Regions from separate parts of the Streptomyces sp. PH9007 genome, predicted to be linked through region 1. Evidence: riboswitches for the same ligand, from Rfam matches in the RefSeq annotation. Region 1 holds a riboswitch; the other holds the start of a gene.

Region 1 (4,891 bases):
GCCCGGCGGTTCCTTGCCCCGCCTGGCTCACGACCTCACCGAACCGGTCTCTGCTGTCACTCTCACCCTCAGAGTGCTAACGCCATGATTAGCACTCTCCCCCCGAGAGTGCAAGCGTCTTGGTGTTGTCGCAGGTGGGATGGGGGCGCACGTGCCGGGGCCCGCATCCCTGCGCTGGTGTGCGCTGGATGCGGGCCCCGGTTCGCCGGCTGCGGTGGTAGTACGGTCGGCGGTTCAGGCGGTCACCCGGACCATGTCGGCCTGAGGACCCTTCTGTCCCTGCGAGATCTCGAACTCGACCCGCTGCCCCTCTTCCAGGGTGCGGTATCCGTCCATCTGAATCGCGCTGTAGTGGACGAACACGTCCGCACCACCGTCTACCGCGATGAAGCCGTATCCCTTCTCCGCGTTGAACCACTTGACGGTGCCCTGAGCCATTCCAAACTCCCCATGTTGCTGGCCCTTTCACGGAACCGCACTTCGCGGGCCCGGGTCAGACCGGAACGCGTCGACCGCCGCTGAATGTATCTGGACGGACGCCCTGTGCAACAGGCCATTGAGCGGAGAATTATTGGAGCGCCCAAACGGGCAAATTGCGCAAAACAGAGGAAAGATGAATGTTTCTCGCCCGCCTTATTGCGCAGATCCGGCAATTGGTGCAGTGAATTGCCGCGCGTTTCCGTCGAGAAGTGTCGTGAATTCATATGCGGTCGGCATCGGACGGGCCGGCCCCGCGCGGGACTCACTCTATCGCCCCGGAAACGCCCAACCGCCCCGAAGCGGACAGCTTCGGGGCGGTTGTTGAAGATGTGATCAAGTGTAGACCTGACGGGACGGGGCCAGGCCGGGCCGACCGGTCGTCAGCAGCCCCCGGCCACCGCCGGGATGATGGAAACGCCCGCTCCGTCCGGCGTCGCGGTGTCCAGGCCCTCGGCGAAGCGCACGTCGTCGTCATTGACGTAGACATTCACGAAACGGCGCAGCTTGCCCTGGTCGTCGAGCACCCGGGCGGCGATTCCCGCGTGGTTCTTCTCCAGGTCGGCGAGGACGTCGCGCAGCGTTCCGCCGTCGGCGGTCACCTCGGAACTTCCGCCGGTGTAGGTGCGCAGGATGGTCGGGATTCGGACAGTCACACTCATGCGAGGCCGGCCTCTCGGAAAGCGTCCAGATTCGGACGGATGATGGCGGTGGGACCGGTGGTCGCCGCCACCGCGTCCAGGGTCTTCAGGCCGTCGCCGGTATTCAGTACGACCGTCGTCAGTTCCGGGTCCAGCTGCCCGGTCTCGATCAGCTTGCGGGTGACGCCCACCGTCACCCCGCCCGCCGTTTCGGCGAAAATGCCCTCGGTGCGGGCGAGCAGCTTGATGGCGTCCACGATCTGCGCGTCGTTCACGTCCTCGACCGCGCCACCGGTGCGGCGGGCGATGTCCAGGACATAGGGACCGTCGGCCGGGTTGCCGATCGCCAGGGACTTGGCGATGGTGTCCGGCTTCACCGGCCGCACCACGTCGTGCCCGGCCTTGAACGCCTGGGAGACCGGCGAGCAGCCCTCGGCCTGGGCGCCGAAGATCCTGTAGGGCCGGTCCTCGACCAGTCCGGTCGCGATCAGCTCCTTGAGCCCCTTGTCGATCTTGGTGAGCTGGGATCCGGAGGCGATCGGGATCACCAGCTGGTCGGGGATGCGCCAGCCCAGCTGTTCGGCGATCTCGAAGGCCAGGGTCTTGGAGCCCTCGCCGTAGTAGGGGCGCAGGTTGACGTTGACGAATCCCCAGCCCTCACCGGCGGGGTCGCCGATCAGCTCGCTGCAGAAACGGTTCACGTCGTCGTAGGTGCCCTCGATGCCGACCAGCTCGCCGCCGTAGACGGCGGCCATCACGATCTTGCCCTGTTCGAGGTCGTGCGGGATGAACACGCAGGAGCGGAATCCGGCCCGGGCCGCCGCGGCGCCGACCGCGCCCGCCAGGTTGCCGGTGGAGGAGCAGGACAGCGTGGTGAAGCCGAAGGCGCGGGCCGCCTCCACGGCGTTGGCGACCACCCGGTCCTTGAAGGAGTGGGTGGGGTTGCCCGAGTCGTCCTTCACGTACAGCTCGCCGCCGTGACCCAGCGCGGCGGCCAGCCGGTCGGCCTTGACCAGGGGGGTGTCGCCGGGGTTCAGATTGGGCTTGGAGGCGACATCGGCCGGCACCGGCAGCAGCGGGGCGTAGCGCCAGATGCTGTGCGGTCCGGCCTCGATGGCGGCCCGTAGCGCTTCGGGGTCACCGGTGGGCAGATCGTACGCGATTTCGAGAGGACCGAAACATGCCTCGCAGGCGAAGATCGGGCTGAGGGGGAAACGCTCCCCGCACTCCCGACAGGAGAGTGCCACGGCGGGCCCGAGATCGACGGCGGAGCCGCCGGGGGGCGTGGTGGGGGTGTGCGATGTGAGCACAGGCATGGGTACGAGGCCCTTCTCCTCATCTTCCCCGTGACGGATTTCGCCACAGGACGGAATTGGCACCTTCCCCACCGGGTGCCTCGCGTCGTTACGAGACCGGCGGAAGGGTTGCCGGGGCTTCAACGGGCCGTTCCCTCTGCCCCTCTGGATGAGCTGTATTCAGTTGACCGCGCAGCGTCTCCGATATGCGGAGGACACCTGCACTGTCCGAGACTGTAACGGACGCCCCGGACAATGGCTCGGGCCGTCCGATCCGCGAGACGAACAGGAGACAGACATATTCCCGCCCGAACTGGGCACCACCGATGAGGGCCATAACCGGCCATTGCCGATAGATCCGACAGACAAGACTTACCTGACCTACCCGACTTATATGGTCGAAGCGAACAGGAGCGACATTCGTGCTGGAAGAGGCTGAGGAGTGGCTGAGCCGCCGGTCCTGGACTGCCGCTGACCGCTCGCTGCGACGGTTGCTGGACGCGAAAGCCGCGGCCGGCCCGGCGGGCAGCGTCAGCGTCGTGCTTCCCGCGCTGAACGAGGAAGCGACCGTCGGCACCATCGTGGAAGCGCTGCGCCGCGACCTGATGGAAACCGTGCCACTGATCGACGAGCTGATGGTGGTGGACTCCGGATCCACCGACCGCACCGGAGAGGTCGCCGCCGCGGCGGGCGCCAAGGTCGTCCACCGTGACGAGATCCTGCCCAGAATGCCCACCGTCCCCGGCAAGGGGGAGGTGCTGTGGCGCTCCCTCATGGCCACCAGCGGCGAGATCATCTGTTATGTCGACGCCGACCTGCGGGAGTTCGACTCCTGCTTCGTCTCCGGCATCCTCGGGCCACTGCTCACCGAGCCCGATGTGCACCTGGTCAAGGCCATGTACGACCGCCCGCTGGGCGACGCCCCCTCCGGCGCCCACCAGGGCGGCCGGGTCACCGAGCTGGTGGCCCGCCCGCTGCTCAACCTGCACTGGCCGCAACTGGCCGGTGTCGTCCAGCCGCTGGGCGGCGAGTACGCGGCGCGGCGCTCCCTGCTGGAGCAACTGCCCTTCCCCGTCGGGTACGGCGTCGAACTCGGCCTGCTCGTCGACACCCTGCACCTGGCCGGACTGAACGCGGTCGGCCAGGTGGATGTCGGGGTGCGCAAGCACCGTCACCAGGACGGCCAGGCCCTGGGCCGGATGGCGGCCGCGATCATGCGCACCGCGCAGAGCCGGCTGCCGGGCAACGGACCCGTCCCCGTGCAGCAGGGCATGATGCAGTTCGAACGGCTGGCGGAGGGCGGCTTCTCACCGCTGACCCACACGATCCACACCGAGGAACGTCCCCCGATGTCCACCATCCCCGAGTACGCCGCCCGCCAGGCGGCGTAGCACCGGCGTTCCGGCCACCGCGGCCGGACGAGCGGGCCGGGGTCCGGGCACGACCGCCCGGACCCCGGCCCGTGGCGCACCCCTCCCCGGGGCTCGGCGCCGAGGACGCGGGAGGGGACACGCCAGGGTGACCGGGCGCACGTTTGTACCCGGCCACGGGTGGCTAGGGTCGGGACATGGGCGTTGCAGAGGTCTCCGAGGCTCCTCCGGTCCTGGTCGCGTCCAATCGCGGCCCCGTCAGCTACACCCTCGCGGACGACGGCACGCTCACCGCCCGGCGCGGCGGCGGCGGGATGGTCTCCGGCCTCTCCGCCCTGGGCTCGGCGGCCGGCACCTGGGTGTGCGCGGCGCTGGGCCCCGGCGACCGCGAGGCCGCCGCCCGCGCGGGCACCGGCACCCTGGAGACGGCCGACACCGGCGGCCAGTCCGTACGGATGCTGGACATCCCCCCGGACACCTTCGACGCCGCGTACAACGGCATCGCCAACTCCGTCCTGTGGTTCGTCCATCACCTGCTGTACCAGACGCCGCTGGAGCCGGTGTACGACAGCGCCTTCGAGAGCCAGTGGGCCGGCTACGAGCGCTACAACGCCGCCTTCGCGGACGCGCTGGCCGCCGAGGCCGCCCCGGGTGCGGAGGTGCTGGTCCAGGACTACCATCTGGCCCTCGTCCCCGCCCTGCTGCGCGAGCGCCGCCCCGATCTGCGGATCGGACACTTCTCGCACACCCCCTGGGCTCCCCCGGACCTCTACCGGGTGCTGCCCGACGCCGTCGCCCGCCAGGTGCTGCGGGGCATCCTCGGCGCGGACCGCGCCGCGTTCCTGACCCGGCGCTGGGCGCGGGCCTTCGCCGACTGCTGCGCCGACCTGCTCGGCGCGCGGGTACGGGAAGTGCCCGAGGACACGGCCGGAACGGACGCGTTCACCGTCACCCTCGACGGCCGGACCACCCGGCTCGGTGTCCACGGCCTGGGCGCGGACGGCGACTTCCTGCGCGAGCGCGCCCACCGGCCCGACGCGGACGAACGGCTGGCCGCGCTGCGCGCCCAGGTCGGCGAACGCAAGACCATCGTGCGCGTCGACCGCAC
Region 2 (4,891 bases), 1.8 Mb from region 1:
GAGTTGCCCAGGTCCTGAGCCGTCCTGCCCAGGCGTCGCGCGAACGCCGCGGACGGGTCCGCCTCCCACGGGGGTGCCATGGTGCCTCCGATCGGAGCGTGGCCATTGCCGGATTCTCACTCACCGTATCGGGGCGGGCCATCCGCGAACAGGGGGCGCCGCCCCCGCGCGAGGTGTTCGGGGCGTCTTGTGGGGTGTGGATAAGAGGGGAGGGGTTCGGGCAGTGGATTGGGCTCTTGTTCCGGGTGGGTGGGGTGGGGTCGGATAGGGGCTGGGGGATTTCGTTCTTTGGAGGATGTATATGAGCACCGCTGTACTCGCGGATCTGTTGCCCGCCCCGACCGTCTCCCGGGCCCGGGTGCAGGATGTGGCACTGGTCGTGGGTGGCGCCGTGTTGACCGGGGTGGCCGCGCAGATAGCGCTGCCCGTTCCGGGGTCGCCCGTGCCGGTGACCGGCCAGACGTTCGCCGCCCTGCTCGTCGGCGTCTCGCTCGGCCCCGCCCGCGCCCTGCTGTCGATGCTGCTGTACGCGCTGGCCGGCATGGCCGGAATGCCGTGGTTCGCGGAGGCGTCCTCCGGGTTCGGGATGCCGTCCTTCGGCTACATCATCGGGATGACCGTCGCCGCCGCCGTCGTCGGTGAGCTGGCGCGGCGCGGCGGGGACCGTACGGTGCTGCGGACCGCCGGGACGATGGTGGCGGGCATGGCCGTCACGTACGCGATCGGCGTGCCCTACCTGGCGCTGGCCACCGGCATGTCGGCGGGCGAGGCCATGGCCGCCGGTCTGGTGCCGTTCCTCATCGGTGACGCCCTCAAGGCGGCCCTCGCGATGGGCGCGCTGCCCACCGCCTGGCGCATCGCCGGTCGCCGGGGGCGCGCGTAACCGGGCCACCGCGCGCATGTCAGACTCATCCCCATGCGCGTCTATCTCGGCTCCGACCACGCCGGCTATGAACTGAAGAACCACCTCGTCGACTGGCTCACGGCGCACGGCCATGAGCCGGTCGACTGCGGTCCGCACGCGTACGACGCGCAGGACGACTACCCGCCGTTCTGCCTGCGTGCCGCCGAGGCGGTCGCCGCCGACCCCGAAGCGCTCGGCGTCGTCATCGGCGGCAGCGGCAACGGTGAGGCGATCGCCGCCAACAAGGTCGCGGGCGTACGCTGCGCCCTCGCCTGGAGCGTGGAGACCGCGAAGCTGGGGCGGCAGCACAACAACGCCAACGTGGTGGGCATCGGCGCCCGCATGCACACCACCGACGAGGCCACCACCTTCGTCGAGGTCTTCCTCGCCACCCCGTACTCCGGCGAGGACCGGCACACCCGCCGCATCGACATGCTCAGCGCCTACGAGACGGACGGCACGCTGCCGCCGCTGCCCGCCGGCGCCTGATGCCCGAGGGCCACACCATTCACCGGCTGGCCGCCGACTACCGCGAGTGGTTCGGTGGCCGGGCGGTGCGGGTGGACTCCCCGCAGGGGAAGTTCGCCGGCGGCGCCGCCCTGATCGACGGTGAGGTGCTGCGCGAGACCGAGGCGCACGGCAAGAACCTTTTCCTGGGCCTGGGCTGGCGCAAGTGGGTGCACATCCATCTGGGGCTGTACGGCAAGGTCGCCTTCGGCGACGGCCCGCCCCCGCCGCCCACCGGGCAGATCCGGCTGCGCCTGGCCACCGCCGAGGCGTACGCGGAACTGCGCGGCCCCACCACCTGCGCGCTGCTCAGCCAGGACGAGAAGGGGGCCGTGCAGCGGCGTCTGGGCGCCGATCCGCTGCGCGCGGACGCCGAGCCCGACCTCGCCTGGCGGCGGATCTCCGCCAGCCGCACCACGATCGCCGAACTGCTGATGGATCAGCGGATCATCGCCGGTGTCGGCAACGTCTACCGGGCCGAGATCCTCTTCCGGCACGGGATCGACCCCTACCTGCCGGGCCGTTCGCTGGAGCGCGCGGAGTGGGACGCGATGTGGGAGGACCTCATCCCGCTCATGCGCGAGGGGGTGCGCAACAACCGCATCGACACGGTGCGGCCGGAGCACACCCCCCGGGCCATGGGCCGGGCGCCGCGCGTGGACGGCCACGGGGGAGAGGTGTACGTCTACCGGCGCGCGACGCTGCCCTGCCTGGTGTGCGGGACCCCGGTCCGGCGTGCCGAGGTCGCGGCCCGCAACCTGTTCTGGTGCCCGGTGTGCCAGCCGGCCCGGGCCACCGGGCGCGGTCAGCCCGCCGCCACCGGCTGACCCTCGGCGACCAGTTCGCGCACGGCGCGCACCACGCGCTCCACGTGTTCGGCCGGGGTGCCCACACCGAAGCTGACCCGGATGGCCTTCAGCGGCCCGTCGCAGCCGGCCGCCCGGGCGCCGTCGCCCTCCGGGCCCAGCAGCGTACGGACCAGCGGGTGGGCGCAGAACAGCCCGTCGCGTACCCCGATCCCGTACCGCTCGGAGAGCGCCTTGGCGAACTCCTCGCTGGACCAGCCGTCCACGACGAAGGACAGCACCGACACCCGGGGCGCGTCCGGGCCGAACAGCGCCAGTTGCCGCACCCCGGGGACGGTGGCCAGCCCGGAGCGCAGCGCCGTCAGCAACTCCTCTTCGCGTGCCACCAGTTGCTCGAACCCGGCGTCGGTCAGCGCCCGGCAGGCGGCCGCGATGGCGAACGCGCCGATCACATTGGGCGAACCGGCCTCGTGCCGGGAGATGTTGTCGTTCCACACGACGCCGACCGCGCCGTCCTGCGCGGTGACGGTGTTGCTGGCGCCGCCGCCGGCCAGGTACGGCGCGGCGTCGCGCAGCCAGTCGGGGCGTCCGGCCAGGACACCGGAGCCGAACGGCGCGTACAGCTTGTGCCCGGAGAAGGCGACCCAGTCGACGCCGAGTTCGGTGATGTCGACGGGGCGGTGCGGGGCGAGCTGGGCGGCGTCCAGGACGGTGCGGGCGCCGGAGCGGCGGGCGACGGTGGCGAGTTCGGCGATGGGCCACAGTTCGCCGGTGACGTTGGAGGCACCGGTGACGCACAGCAGCTTGGGCCCGGGGGCGGCGTCGGCGAGCGCGTTGACCACGGTGGCGATGGCCTGCCCCGGGGTGCGCGGCGCCGGGAGGTACGTCACCGGGTGGCCGTGGTGCGCCCAGGGCAGCAGCGCGGCGTGGTGTTCGGTCTCGAAGACGAACACCTGGGTGCCCGCGGGCAGGGCGCCGGCCAGCAGGTTCAGGGAGTCGGTGGTGGAACGGGTGAAGATCAGCTGGTCGTCGGGGCGGCAGCCGAGGAACGCGGCCACCGTCGCCCGGCTCTCCTCGTACAGGTCGGTCGACAGCTGGGAGAGGTAGCCGGCGCCGCGGTGGACGCTGCCGTAGTACGGGGCGTACGCGGCGACCTCGTCCCACACCGCGCGCAGGGCCGGGGCGCTGGCGGCGTAGTCGAGTGCGGCGTAGCCGATCTCCCCGCCGTCCGCGAGCGGGGCGCGGACCTCGTCGCCGAGGACGGGGAGGGGGAGGGGGTGCGGGAGGGAACAGTCGGCGGTGTTCGGGGCAGGGGCGATCGGCGCAGTGGGCATGACAAAGCTCCGGGAAAGGCTGAAGGCAGGCAGAGGCAGGCTGGGTCGGGGGCGTGCGCCCTAACGCATTCGCGTGCTCATGGAAGAACTCCCTCAAGAACCGTGCTTGCCACAGACCTCGCTGCCTGCGGCCCGGTCATCACCCGGGGCACCCCGCCGACGGTTGGAGGGTTGCCGGACAGCGGGCCGGGGCCTTGATCGCTGTCACTCGTGACCTGATCGCAGACTATGTCATGCCGATCGGCGATGAACACCTTGTGTCCATATCGCGAGATCCACGGCACATGACCGCCGCCTTGACAGCTCACCGAGGGTTGGCTGATATTTACCGCATGCCAGCCCTGCCGCTTCTGACATCGCGCCGACACGTGGACCTGCTCCGCGTCACGTCGGCGTCCTGTGCGGGCTGCTGATTCCTCCCACCGCGCGGCGGTGAGCGCCGGCCCCCGGCCGCGCCCGTAACCGCCCCTGGCGCGCCGGGACTTCTGTGCGGGATGGGCACCGCGTTGCCGTGCCCTCTCCCGCTCCGCCCCGCCCTGCCGTACCGTGCGGCGCCGCTCGTCGCCCCCGGCCCCCTCCACCTCACCTTCCTCACCCCGGCCCGTCCCGCCGCGCGCCTTCGCGCGCCACCGGCCGGGTGATTCGTCCTGAAAGGACCCTCCGCCGTGGCCACCTCGCCCACGCCCAGACGGCTCAGCCGCCGCATGTCCCGCCCCGCCCACGCCACCGCGCTGATCGCCGCGATCGCCGTCGCCCTCACCGCCTGCGGCACCGACGGCACCACCAACGGCGGTGGCTCGGGCGACGGTTCGGACGGCGCCGGCGCCTCCGGCGAACCGGTGGCGGGCGGCACCCTGAAGTACGCCTTCGCCAACACCATCGACTGCGTCGACCCGCGCCAGCGCCCGCAGCTCACCTCCCGCAACGTCGGCCGCCAGCTCGGCGACCAGCTCACCGAACAGGACCCGCAGACCAAGGAGATCAAGCCCTGGCTCGCCACCTCCTGGGAGATCAGCGATGACGTGAGCGCCTTCACCTTCCACCTGCGCGAGGACGTCACCTTCTCCGACGGCGAGCCCTTCGACGCCGAGGCCGTCAAGGCCAATTTCGACGCCGTCGTCGACCTCGGCGCCCGCGCCCCCCAGGGCAGCAGCTTCATCGCCGGCTACCAGGGTTCGACCGTCCTCGACGAGTACACCGTGCGCGTCGACTTCGACGGCCCCAACGCCCAGTTCCTCCAGGCCACCGCCACCGCCTCCTTCGTCCAGCTCTCCCCGGCCTCCCTCGGCAACGACCCCGCCGACCTGTGCCTGGGCGACTTCGCCGCCTCCGGACCGTTC

What was found. Region 1 has a riboswitch for S-adenosylmethionine ahead of thrC (threonine synthase). Riboswitches for the same ligand answer to the same signal wherever they lie in the genome.
Region 2: it holds a riboswitch for S-adenosylmethionine, as region 1 does, so the genes downstream of both, ACTFAP_RS08185 (aminotransferase class V-fold PLP-dependent enzyme) here and thrC (threonine synthase) in region 1, are expected to answer to the same signal.

What each region holds. Positions count from the first base shown of each region.
Region 1 covers NZ_CM187440.1:3,653,714-3,658,604, reverse strand. The annotation lists gene ACTFAP_RS16770 (cold-shock protein) at 235-438, opposite strand; gene ACTFAP_RS16765 (MoaD/ThiS family protein) at 861-1,139, opposite strand; gene thrC (threonine synthase) at 1,136-2,434, opposite strand; SAM riboswitch class I at 2,451-2,589, opposite strand; gene ACTFAP_RS16755 (glucosyl-3-phosphoglycerate synthase) at 2,836-3,804, shown strand; gene ACTFAP_RS16750 (trehalose-6-phosphate synthase) at 3,981-4,891, shown strand, end outside.
Region 2 covers NZ_CM187440.1:1,821,759-1,826,649, reverse strand. The annotation lists gene ACTFAP_RS08205 (hypothetical protein) at 1-80, opposite strand, end outside; gene ACTFAP_RS08200 (biotin transporter BioY) at 302-883, shown strand; gene ACTFAP_RS08195 (ribose-5-phosphate isomerase) at 917-1,393, shown strand; gene ACTFAP_RS08190 (Fpg/Nei family DNA glycosylase) at 1,393-2,238, shown strand; gene ACTFAP_RS08185 (aminotransferase class V-fold PLP-dependent enzyme) at 2,217-3,551, opposite strand; SAM riboswitch class IV at 3,649-3,767, opposite strand; gene ACTFAP_RS08180 (putative leader peptide) at 3,785-3,964, shown strand; gene ACTFAP_RS08175 (ABC transporter substrate-binding protein) at 4,217-4,891, shown strand, end outside.